DNA from 2 places in the Nocardia sp. NPDC049220 genome. Region 1 is predicted to be linked to the other one. Evidence: riboswitches for the same ligand, from Rfam matches in the RefSeq annotation. Region 1 holds a riboswitch; the other holds the start of a gene.
The links. Region 1 has a riboswitch for S-adenosylmethionine ahead of AB0C34_RS11720 (aminotransferase class V-fold PLP-dependent enzyme). Riboswitches for the same ligand answer to the same signal wherever they lie in the genome.
Positions count from the first base shown of each region.

Region 2: it holds a riboswitch for S-adenosylmethionine, as region 1 does, so the genes downstream of both, AB0C34_RS10390 (rhodanese-like domain-containing protein) here and AB0C34_RS11720 (aminotransferase class V-fold PLP-dependent enzyme) in region 1, are expected to answer to the same signal.

Region 1 is NZ_JBEZDA010000003.1:34,913-40,706, reverse strand. It holds gene AB0C34_RS11730 (flavin reductase family protein) at 1-67, shown strand, start outside; gene AB0C34_RS11725 (Uma2 family endonuclease) at 73-672, opposite strand; gene AB0C34_RS11720 (aminotransferase class V-fold PLP-dependent enzyme) at 748-2,067, opposite strand; SAM riboswitch class IV at 2,112-2,225, opposite strand; gene AB0C34_RS11715 (Pls/PosA family non-ribosomal peptide synthetase) at 2,616-5,794, shown strand, end outside.
Region 2 is NZ_JBEZDA010000002.1:731,841-737,634, forward strand. It holds gene AB0C34_RS10375 (amidohydrolase family protein) at 1-63, opposite strand, end outside; gene AB0C34_RS10380 (FAD-dependent oxidoreductase) at 152-1,615, opposite strand; gene AB0C34_RS10385 (hypothetical protein) at 1,993-2,442, shown strand; SAM riboswitch class IV at 2,506-2,622, shown strand; gene AB0C34_RS10390 (rhodanese-like domain-containing protein) at 2,637-3,053, shown strand; gene AB0C34_RS10395 (O-succinylhomoserine sulfhydrylase) at 3,038-4,264, shown strand; gene AB0C34_RS10400 (RpiB/LacA/LacB family sugar-phosphate isomerase) at 4,380-4,832, opposite strand; gene AB0C34_RS10405 (peptidoglycan DD-metalloendopeptidase family protein) at 4,996-5,794, shown strand, end outside.

The DNA of each region.
Region 1 (5,794 bases):
GCCCGCCGCCGCCCCGCTGCTCTACTACGACGGGCGCTATTACCGCCCGACGTCGCTGGGTGACTGACCGACTCAGGCACCGTCCAAGGCGGCGAAGTCGACCTCGACCGGAAATGGGTCGGTCAGTCTGAGCACGTCCTGATGCGTTTCCGAGAGCCGGTAACTGCGACTGGCCCAATCCAGGCGGTATTCCTGGATAATCTTCACTTTTCGATCGGCGTCCAAGTGCGCGATCAGGTAGATCGGAATTCCCTCGTTCGCGTATTCCGCACACTTGTCCACCGTGTCGGTGTACTCGGATCCCGGCGAGACCACCTCGACCACCAGCAGTACGTCCGCGGTCGTCAACTTCCGGTCACCCTCGATGCAGCGATGTAGCACGACATCCGGACGGCGGAACGAGAACCCGGGGCTCGCCGGGCGACTCCGGAGGTAGTGCATCTCGAAATCGGTGACGACGCCGGTGCACGGCTCGGCCGGGCTTGCCCGCTCCAGGGCATTCGCCAGTCGCCGGGCGACATTGTTGTGCTGGAAGGTTCCGCTGCGGCATACGATTACGTGGCCGTCGACCACCTCGATCTGCCGCTGGATGTCGTCCGGAAGCGCCGCGTAGCCCTCCTCCGTGATCAGAAGCGCACCCGGGTCGACGGCCCAGGCAGGGAGCGTGCTCATGCGTCCACCTCGAGGTCGGGTACCAGTACGCCGATAATATCCGCTCGCATTGCCCTGATCGGGACACCGCGGCCCTCAGCCGATCAGGCAGGGGGCGGCGCCGGCAGGGGCGGTGGAGCGGAAGGGGCGTGTTTCGGGGGTGGGGTTCCACAAACCGTTGGTGGCGGCGTACTCCCAGGCCGGGCCGGTGCGAACGAGAGCGGCGACGGCCCCGACGAGCCGATCCACATCAGCGGCGGTAGTGCCGAGACCGATGCTGGCGCGCAGGGCCCCGCCCAGCCCGAGGCGGGTGAGCAGTGGGTGCGCACAGAAGCGTCCGTCGCGGACGCCGATGCCGTGTTCGGCGGAGAGGTAGGCGGCGACGTGGCCTGGCACGAATCCGTCCAGGGTGAAAGCGACAATGCCGACAACGTCGGGACTATCGGTCCAGATACGCAGCAAGCGCACACCATCGATCGCGGCAAGGCCGTCGCGGAGGCGGTCGGCGAGCCGATGCTCGTGGGCGGCAAGGGTTTCGGCGTCGATCGTGCAGAACGCGTCACAGGCGGCGGCCAGCGCGGCGGCGCCGAGTACGTTCGGCGACCCCGCCTCGTGCCGCTGCGGAGCCGGCGCCCACTCTGCGCCGGTCGCACTCACCTCGCGCACCGCCCCGCCCCCGGCCAGGTACGGCTCGGCCGCATCGAGCCAGTCACAGCGGCCGACCAGCACGCCCGCACCGAACGGCGCGTACAGCTTGTGTCCGGAAAATGCCAGATAATCGATGTCGCTCTCACGCAGACTGATTCGCCGGTGCGGCGCCAACTGTGCCGCGTCGACCAGGATCCGGGCACCGCACTGGTGCGCGATGGTGGCCAGCCGGTCCAGCGGAAGCACCTCACCGGTCACGTTCGACGCGCCCGTCACCGCGAGCAACGCGGCCGGCCTGCTGCACAACTCGGCGACCAGCCTGCCGATGGTGTCTTCGACGGTGTCGGCGGCCCGAACGACACGGCGGCCGTGTTCGGTCCAGGGCAGGAAATTGGCGTGATGCTCGATGTCCAACACCACCGTCTCGCCGGGAACGCACGCGGCGAGCAGGTTCAGCGAGTCGGTCGTGTTGCGGGTGAACACCACCACCTGATCGTCGGCAGCGTCGAGGAACCGGGTCACCGAACCGCGGGCAGCCTCATAGCACTCGGTGCTGATCCGCGAGGCGTAGCCCGCGCCGCGGTGCACACTCGCGTAGAACGGCAGCAGCTGCTGCACCCGATCGGTGACCTGCGCCAGCGCGGGCGCGCTCGCCGCGTAGTCGAAGTTGGCGTAGGTGGTCGTCCCGCCCTGCACGAGCGGCACCTGGAGGTCGTCACCGGAGACCCGGGCGAGTACGGCACAAGTGTTGTCGACAGCAGAGGTCATCACGTAAATCCCGTCGGTTCTGGGACCCGCGATGGTGTTCGTCGAGTCCGCGCTTGCCGCACCCAGTCGGGCGTCGGCCCGGTCGTCACCCGGAGCACCCCACCGCGGAGGAGGGTTGCCGGCCAGCAAGCCGGGGCTTCACGCTGGCACTCATGACCTGACCCGAGATTGGCAGACGCGCCCCCGCACTGTCAACTGGGTTCGCCATCGAAGTGCGGCGCGCGCTGTTCACGAGGCAACCGACCTCGACCGCCGCCCCACGGCGGCGATCGAGGCGGAATCGGGTGCGTTGTCCACGCATCCAGCGATCATTCGGCAAACTTTACGTTAACTGCGACGACCTGGCGTTTACCGGGCCGCGCGGGTCGAAACTCGACCCGACCGCACACGGCACCAGATGGTCCCGCAACCGGTTCGGTGAACTACCGACGATGACCACCGCGGGTACCGTGGACAACTGGCCACCGTGGTGTTTGCCCTTTGGTAACCCCGCTATGACACAACTACCGGAAGCGCGAGGCAGGTCGATGGGAGGTGCGCAGAGCACCATGCTCCAACCACAGGTTGACGCGACGGCGAGCCCGCTGCTGCGGGGCGGCCAGGCTTCCGAGGCCCGCACGCTCGTCGACATCCTGACCGCCACGGCGCTCGCGCACCCCGACGCCCCCGCCATCGACGACGGTCAGGTGGTGCTCTCCTACCTCGAGCTGGTCGTCGAGATCGAGAAGATCATGGCGAGGCTCGCCACAGCGGGTGTGCGCCCGGGCGACCGGGTAGGCGTGCGGATGTCGTCAGGCGCCCGCGAGCTCTACGTCACCATCCTCGCGGTCTTGTACACCGGCGCCGCCTACGTGCCGGTCGACGCCGACGACCCGGACGAGCGCGCCCAGCTGGTCTTCGGTGAAGCCCAAGTCACCGCGATCGTGACCACCGAGGCCATCGAGACCACGGCGGCGGGCATCCGCGCCGCGCAACGAACCACGTGCGAGGACAACTGGACCACGCTGCCCGCCCCCGGCGACGACGCGTGGATCATCTTCACCTCGGGCTCCACCGGGACACCGAAAGGCGTCGCGGTCACCCACCGCAACGCCGCCGCGTTCGTCGACGCCGAAGCCGAACTATTCCTGCGTGACGCACCGATCGGTCCCGGTGACCGGGTCCTCGCCGGTCTCTCGGTAGCGTTCGACGCCTCCTGCGAGGAAATGTGGCTGGCCTGGCGCAACGGCGCCTGCCTCGTGCCCGCCCCGCGTGACCTGGTCCGCACCGGCGCCGATCTCGGCCCCTGGCTGCTGCGGCGCGAGATCAGCATCGTCTCGACCGTACCGACCCTGGCCGCGACCTGGCCGGTCGAGGCGCTGGACGCGGTGCGTCTGCTGATCTTCGGCGGCGAGGCCGTCCCGCCCGAACTCGCCGAACGCCTCGCCGGTAGCGGTGATTCGCCCCGAGAGGTGTGGAACACCTATGGCCCCACCGAGACAACGGTGGTCGCCTGTGCGGCGCTGCTGAACGGTCGGTGGCCGATTCGGATCGGGCTTCCACTCGACGGCTGGGACCTGGTCGTCGTGGACGCGTCGGGAAACCCCGTGGCCGAGGGCGAATCCGGCGAACTGGTCATCGGCGGTGTCGGCCTCGCGCGTTATCTCGATCCGGCCAAGGATGCGCAGAAGTTTGCCGCGCTACCGTCGGTCGGCTGGGATCGCGCCTACCGCAGCGGCGATCTGGTCCGCAACGACAGCGCCGGACTGGTCTTTCTCGGCCGCGCCGACGATCAGATCAAACTCGGCGGCCGCCGAATCGAACTCGGTGAGATCGACAGCGCGTTGCAGCATCTCCCCGGTGTCACCGGAGCCGCCGCCGCGATCCGCACCACCGAGGCGGGAAACCGGCTTCTGGTCGGCTACCTGACCGGGCCGGGGCCGGACTTCGACGGCAAAGCGGCCCGGGCCGTGCTTACCGAACAACTTCCGGCCGCACTGGTCCCGAGACTCGTCGTGGTCGACAAGCTACCCACCCGGACCTCCGGCAAGGTCGACCGGGACGCACTGCCATGGCCATTGCCCAACACCGACGACAACGATGACGACAACGACCTGACCGGCACCGCCCACTGGGTCGGCGGGCTGTGGGATTCGATTCTCGGGGCCGAGGTCGGCGACCTCGACGCCGACTTCTTCGACCTCGGTGGTGGCTCGCTCGCGGCGGCCCAGCTGGTCACCGCCCTGCGCGAACGCTATCCCCAAATCACCGTCGCCGACCTCTACGACCATCCTCGCCTCGGCGCGCTCGTCGAGCTGCTCGAACAGACGACACCCACGGTCGCCGTCGCGGAGCGCGTCGTACGCCCGACGCCGCTACTCGCCCAGACCGCGCAGGTATTGGCCACCGTCCCGCTGACCACCCTCACCGGTCTCCAGTGGCTCACCTGGCTTGCGATCGTCGGCAACGTCGCGAGCTGGTCCGGCTCGCTGCCCTGGCTGCCGCAGCTGTCCTGGTGGTGGACGCTAGCGGCGTTCCTGCTGTTCATCTCTCCGCCCGGCCGCATGGCGATCTGTGTGGGCGGCGCCAGGCTACTGCTGCGTGGCGTCCACCCCGGTCGTTATCGTCGGGGCGGCTCGGTCCATCTGCGGCTCTGGGCGGCGGTCCGCCTGTCGGAGGCCAGCGGCGCCGAGAATCTCTCCGGCGCGCCATGGATGGTGCCGTTCGCGCGCGCGCTCGGCGCGAAGATCGGCAAAGGCGTCGACTTGCACACCCTTCCACCGGTGACCGGCATGCTCGAACTCGGCGACGGATGCAGCGTGGAACCGGAGGTCGACCTGTCCGGTTACTGGATCGATGGCGATGTGGTCCATCTCGGTCCGATCGTCATCGGCCCAGGCGCGGTCGTCGGTTCCCGATCAATCCTGTTGCCCGGCACCAAGATCGGCAAGAATGCCGAGATAGCACCCGGCTCGGCGGTGTCAGGCAAGGTGAAAGCCGAGCAGGAGTGGGCCGGCTCGCCCGCCGTGAAGGTCGGTAGGGCCCAACATCGCTGGCCGCCGACCACGCCGGACCGCGCCGCGCATTGGGTCGGCATCTTCGGCGTCACGTCGGTACTGCTGGCCGCGGTGCCGATCCTCGGCCTCGGCGCGGGCGGTGCGTTCATCGCCTGGTTCATCCGGGACACCCGGACATTGGCGGACGGTTCGGTGCGCGCCTTCGCGATTCTCCCGATCACGACCTTGCTCAGCCTCGGCGTCTACGCGGTGGTGACCATCATCGCCGTCCGACTACTCGGTATCGGTCTGGCCGAGGGGTATCACCCGGTGCGCAGCCGGGTCGGTTGGCAGGCCTGGGCCACCGAGCGACTGCTCGATTCCGCACGCACATTCCTGTTTCCGCTGTACGCGAGCCTGCTCACGCCGCTGTGGCTCCGTTTGCTCGGCGCGAGGATCGGCAAGAGCGTCGAGGTGTCCACGGTGCTATTGCTGCCGAAATTCACCACGGTCGCCGACGGGGCGTTCCTCGCGGACGACACCATGATCGCGAGCTACGAACTCGGCGGCGGCTGGCTGCGCGTCGGCGAAGCGAAAGTCGGCAAGCGCGCCTTCCTCGGCAACTCCGGGATGACCGCGCCGGGCCGCCGAGTTCCGAAGAACGGACTGGTCGCGGTGTTGTCGGCGGCGCCGTCCAAGGCGAAGGCGGGCTCGTCCTGGCTGGGCAGCCCACCGGTCCGGCTTCGACGCGC
Region 2 (5,794 bases), on a different contig from region 1:
GTAGCCCTCGTTCTCGGCCAGCGGGAACCGCGGGTCGAAGATGTGCAGGTGGGCATCGAACACTTGTACAGAATGCCTCAGCGTCGGATTTTCCGCTGCCGCAGCGAGGGGGTCGGCACGGCAGCGGGCTGTCGGTCCCGCCGCAGGACGATCAGACTTTGTGCGGCTCGCTGGCGCGCAACATGTCTTCTCGCTCCACGACCTTGACTCGCTCGCGGCCCTCGGGCTCGCCGAGGGCGCGCTCGTGCGCGTCCAGGCGGTACCAGCCCTGCCAGGTGGTGAACGGAATGCCCTTGCTTTCGAGGAATGCGGTGACGGCGTCGAGTTCCGGTTCGGCGGCCGGGGTGAAGTTCGGGCTGTCGTCGAGCAGGCACGCCACGGTCTCGTTGGCGTCGCCTTTGGTGTGGCCGATCAGGCCGACCGGACCGCGCTTGATCCAGCCGGTGACGTAGGTGCCGGGCAGGTAGCGCTCGGCGCCGTCGGCGTTCTCGTCGGCGATCACGCGACCCGCCTCGTTCGGCACGGTGCCCGCCTGGTCGTCGAACGGCAGGTTGGTCAGGTTCTGCGACAGGTAACCGACGGCCCGGTAGACCGCTTGGACGTCCCAGTCCTTGAACACGCCGGTGCCCTTGACGTTGCCGGTGCCGTCGAGTTGGGTGCGCTCGGTGCGCAGGCCGACCACTTTGCCGTCCTCGCCCAACACCTCGCTGGGGGATTCGAAGAAGTGCAGGAACAGCTTGTGCGGGCGTTCGCCCACGTCCCGGATGGCCCACTGCTCCAGGGTGTTGGCGACCATGTCGACTTGCTTGGAGTGCCGGCGCGCGGCTTCGGAGCCTTCGTCGTAGTCGATGTCCTCGGGCGCGACGATGACCTCGATGGTCGGCGAGTGGTCGAGTTCGCGCAGTTCCAGCGGCGTGAACTTGGCCTGCGCGGGCCCACGTCGGCCGAACACGTGCACCTCGACGGCCTTGTTGGCTTTGAGTCCGTTGTAGACGTTCGGCGGGATCTCGGTGGGCAGCAACTCGTCACCGGTTTTGGCCAGTACGCGCGCGACATCGAGCGCGACATTGCCGACACCGAGCACCGCGACCTTCTCCGCGTCCAGCGGCCAGGTACGCGGCACATCGGGGTGCCCGTCATACCAGGACACGAAGTCCGCGGCGCCGAAGGAGCCGTCCAGGCCGATGCCGGGGACGTCCAGCGCGCGGTCGGCGTTCGCCCCGGTGGAAAAGATCACCGCGTCGTAGAACGTGCGCAAGTCGTCGAGGGTGATGTCGGTGCCGTAGTCGATGTTGCCGAGCAGTCGAACCTGCGGCTTGTCGAGAACCTTGTGCAGGGCGGTGATGATGCCCTTGATCCGTGGATGGTCCGGCGCGACGCCGTAGCGGATAAGACCGAACGGTGCGGGCATCCGCTCGAACAAGTCGATGCTCACCTCGGCGTCGGATTTCATCAATGCGTCGGCGGCGTAGATTCCGGCCGGTCCGGCGCCCACGATCGCAATGCGCAGCGGGCGGGTCCCGGCGGTGTGCGCGTCAGGTCCGGCGGAGGCAGCTTGCGTCACCACGGAGGGCCCGGGTACTCCGCTGGTCGATCCTGCACTCTGTTCGGTCATGTCTTAAGCGCACCCTTATGGTCGAAAAGATGAACGGCGTCGACCTTAGCTTAGGCTAAGTTGACGCATGGCTTGGTTGCACCGTGGCGGTGCCGCACCGGCGAGGCCGGCTCTGGCTGCGCGGTGCCGGGGTTCGCTGTGACGAGAAGCTGCCGAATCGCGATGACAACAGGCCACAGCCCCGCGATTCTATCGGGGTAGCCGAGGGTGTCCCACGCCGGTGCGCGTACTGGACGGCGGCCATCGAACGTCACATCTGTCGGTTACCCGTTCGGCGTATTCGCTACCCGGCGATCCGGTCGGTTTCACGCCGGCGTCAACGGCGCTGGTCCGGGTCCGAGCGTTCGATACCCCGGATGACCAGGGATCATCGAGTCATGACCGAGCAGCCGCCGAGCGCGGGCGAAGACGACATCATCCGGGTCGATCAGACCGACAGGCGCTCCGCGGCGCCGTTCCTCGCGGCCGCGGTGGTCGCGGTGGTCGTGCTGGTCGCGATCGTGCTCGGCGGGGTGCTGTCGCCCGCTGAGAAAAATGTCACAGATTCCGACCGGATCGTCGCCGCGGTTCGCAACTTCGTCGAGAGCTCCAATGTCACCGCTGCGGTGCCCCCGCCTGGCACCGCGTGCCAGGGCTTCGACGCAGCGCGCTCGCCGCTCGCCGGACAGGCCGGCGCCGGAAAGTCCGTCGAGATCACGAAACTCGACAACCCGATGGTGGACGGCGACAAGGGGAAGGCGACCGTGACCACGAAGGTCGACGGGACATCGACCACGAAGACCTGGAATCTCACTCGATCCGGATCGAAGTGGTTGGTCTGCACCTGAGCGTTCTCGCAGTGTGAACACCCGTTTGACACGGTGACCCGCATCGGTGCAATCTCAGTCGAAGGTCATGAGAACCAGTGTCAAGCCCCGGCATTACTGGTCGGCAACCCTCCTCCGCGGTGGGGTGCTCCGGGTGACGACCTGGCCGTGCCTCGAACCTGAGCACGGCAAGTGCGGATTCGCAGGAGGTGCACATGAGTTATGCCGGTGATCTCACCCCGCAGCAGGCTTGGGAACTTTTGCGGCAGGACCCCCGCGCCGTCCTGGTCGACGTGCGCACGGAAGCCGAATGGAAATTCGTCGGCCTCCCCGACACGAGTTCGATCGAACGGCCGACCGCGCTGATCGAATGGGTGGACTCGACCGGTGCGCGCAACGAGGCATTCGTCGAGCAGTTGCAGCAGGCTCTGGTGGATCGTGATGAGGAGACGCCGGTCGTTTTCTTGTGTCGCTCCGGCCAGCGTTCGATCGGCGCGGCGATCGCCGCGACCACGGCGGGCTACCGCAGTTCGTACAACGTGCTCCAGGGCTTCGAAGGTCCGGTGGACGAATACGGGCATCGGGGCGGCTCCGGCTGGCGCGCCCACGGACTGCCATGGCGGCAGTCGTGATCACCGGCGGCGCGTTCAACCGGCCGTTGCCCGAGGGCGTCGGCCCGGCGACGCTCAGTGTGCGCGGTGGCGTGCGGCGCTCCGGCTTCGAGGAAACCGCCGAGGCGCTCTACCTGACATCCGGCTTCGTCTACGAAAGCGCCGAGGCCGCCGAGGCCGCGTTCACCGGCGAGGTCGAGCACTTCGTCTACTCCCGGTATGGCAATCCGACGGTCGCCATGTTCGAGGAGCGCATGCGGCTGATCGACGGCGCCGAAGCATGTTTCGCGACCGCGAGCGGAATGGCCGCGGTCTTCACCGCGCTCGGCGCGCTGCTGGGAGCCGGCGATCGACTCGTCGCCGCACGCAGCCTGTTCGGTTCCTGCTTCGTGGTGTGCAACGAGATTTTGCCGCGCTGGGGAGTGGAGACCGTTTTCGTCGACGGTGAAGATCTGGACCAGTGGGAGCAGGCGCTGTCGGTGCCGACGAAGGCGGTGTTCTTCGAGACGCCCGCCAACCCGATGCAGACGCTGGTCGATGTGCGCCGGGTGAGCGAACTGGCACACGCGGCAGGCGCGAAAGTGGTGCTGGACAACGTCTTCGCGACACCGCTGCTGCAGCGCGGGTTCGAGCTCGACGCCGACGTGGTGGTCTACTCGGGTACCAAGCACATCGATGGACAGGGGCGGGTGCTCGGCGGCGCCATTCTGGGCGCCAAAGACTACATCGACGGTCCGGTGAAAACGCTGATGCGTCACACCGGTCCCGCGCTGAGCCCGTTCAACGCCTGGACGCTGCTCAAAGGGCTGGAGACGATGCCGCTTCGGGTGCGCCACTCGGCGGAATCCGCGCTGCGGGTCGCCCGATTCCTGGAGGACAACAAGTCGGTCAGTTGGGTGAGATACCCCTTCCTGGAGTCGCATCCGCAGCACGCTCTGGCGACCAGTCAGATGAGCGCGGGCGGCACTGTGGTCACCTTCGAGCTGGACGCGCCGGAGCACGAGGCGAAGAAGCGCGCCTTCGAGGTGCTCAACCGGCTGCGCGTCGTCGACATCTCCAACAACCTCGGCGACGCCAAAAGCCTGATCACCCACCCCGCCACCACAACCCACCGCGCGATGGGTCCGGAAGGGCGTGCTGGTATCGGCCTCTCCGACGGCGTCGTCCGGATCTCGGTCGGCCTCGAAGACGTCGAAGACCTTCTTGCCGATCTCGACCACGCATTGACCTGACGCCGTCGCGCGCCCTGCCGGCTGCTCGACCAGGTATCACCCAGCGTGCGGGCCGCGCCGCAATTGCCGAGCGCCCCCTGTTGTTTCGGCTGGGCGCTGCCGCGACGACCAGCCGTCAGCGGTGGGAGGTGTGCTCGATTTTGCTGAGGTGGGCGATGTTCGCCTGGTCGGCGGGGATGGTGCTGGGTTCGGTGTCGAACCAGGCGTCGAGGATTTCCCGGAGTTCGCCGCTCGAGGTCGAGCGCAGGCTCAAGGCGAGGATATTGGCGTCGTTCCAGGTGCGGGCGCCCGCGGCGGTCGGTGCGTCGGTGCAGAGTGCGGCGCGGATACCCGCGACCTTGTTGGCCGCGATCGAGGCGCCGGTGCCCGTCCAGCAGCAGACGACGGCTTGATCGGCGCGGCCTGCCGCGACATCGCGTGCGGCTGCTTCGCTCGCCCAGGCCCAGTCGTCGCGTTCGTCGTCGGATAGTGCGCCGTGCGGCACGGTCCAGTGTCCGCGTCGAGCCAACTCCTCGACCAGTTCGCCGGCAATGCCTACCCGCTCGTCCGCAGCCACCGAGATGCGCATGGTTTCAGCGTAGTGGCCTACTCGAACGGTCGGTCTGTGCGGTTCAGCGCGCGATTCCCAGTGATGAGGACCGGATAGCTGTCCGAAATGTCACAATCTATGTCGGCAACACGTGCCGGGGCGGTGGCGTGCCGGACGGATTTCTGGGCATGCGGAGGTGGTCGTGACCAGCGGCGAGTTGGTACACCCGGTTGTCGACGACGGTGCGGCGCAGGACAGCGTCCCCGCTGAGGGCGAGTCCGGGGCGAACGGGCCGTCGACATCGACGGCGGACCGGAAACAGCCCGACGTCGTTGCCCAGGCAACCGCCGCGTTCGCGAATCTGATACGGAACGAGCCGGGCGGACCCACCGGTGCATCGGTATCGGGCGCACGCGCACAGGCTGTTTCATCGCCCGGCGCGCCCGCGCCCATGCCCAACGGTGTGATTGCTCCCGTGCCCAACGGTGTGCAACCGCCCGCACCCGGCGCCGAGGTAGCGCCACCCGACGCGGCCGTGCCGCCGCCGGATGGCGCCGCGCCACCAGGCGGTACGACCACGCCGCCGGACGGCGCACCCCGTGACGCGGCGTCGGAACCGCCGGGGATCGACCCGGAGATGATCGCAGCCATCGCGCCCACCGCACTGATGGCCGGTTCGATGGCGATGATGGCGCTACCGATGTTGGCGTCGGCGCTGGCCGGTCTCGCGGGCGGCGGATCGAGTGGCGGATCTGGATCCCCCGCCAGCGCGCCCAGCGGAGCTGGACTGTCCCCAGAGGCCCAGAACGCAGTGAACGCATTGAACAAACTGGCGGACACGTATGGCGAGGACGGCACAGAGTCGGGCACCGGCAGGGTGGGATCGACACCCGGCCGGGTCTCGGGCTCGGGCGCTGGAGCTACCGCCATCCGCGCCAAGGCCCTGTACCAGAAAAACGCGGCGAAGGCGTTCAACAACTTGGACAACGATCTCGCGCGCT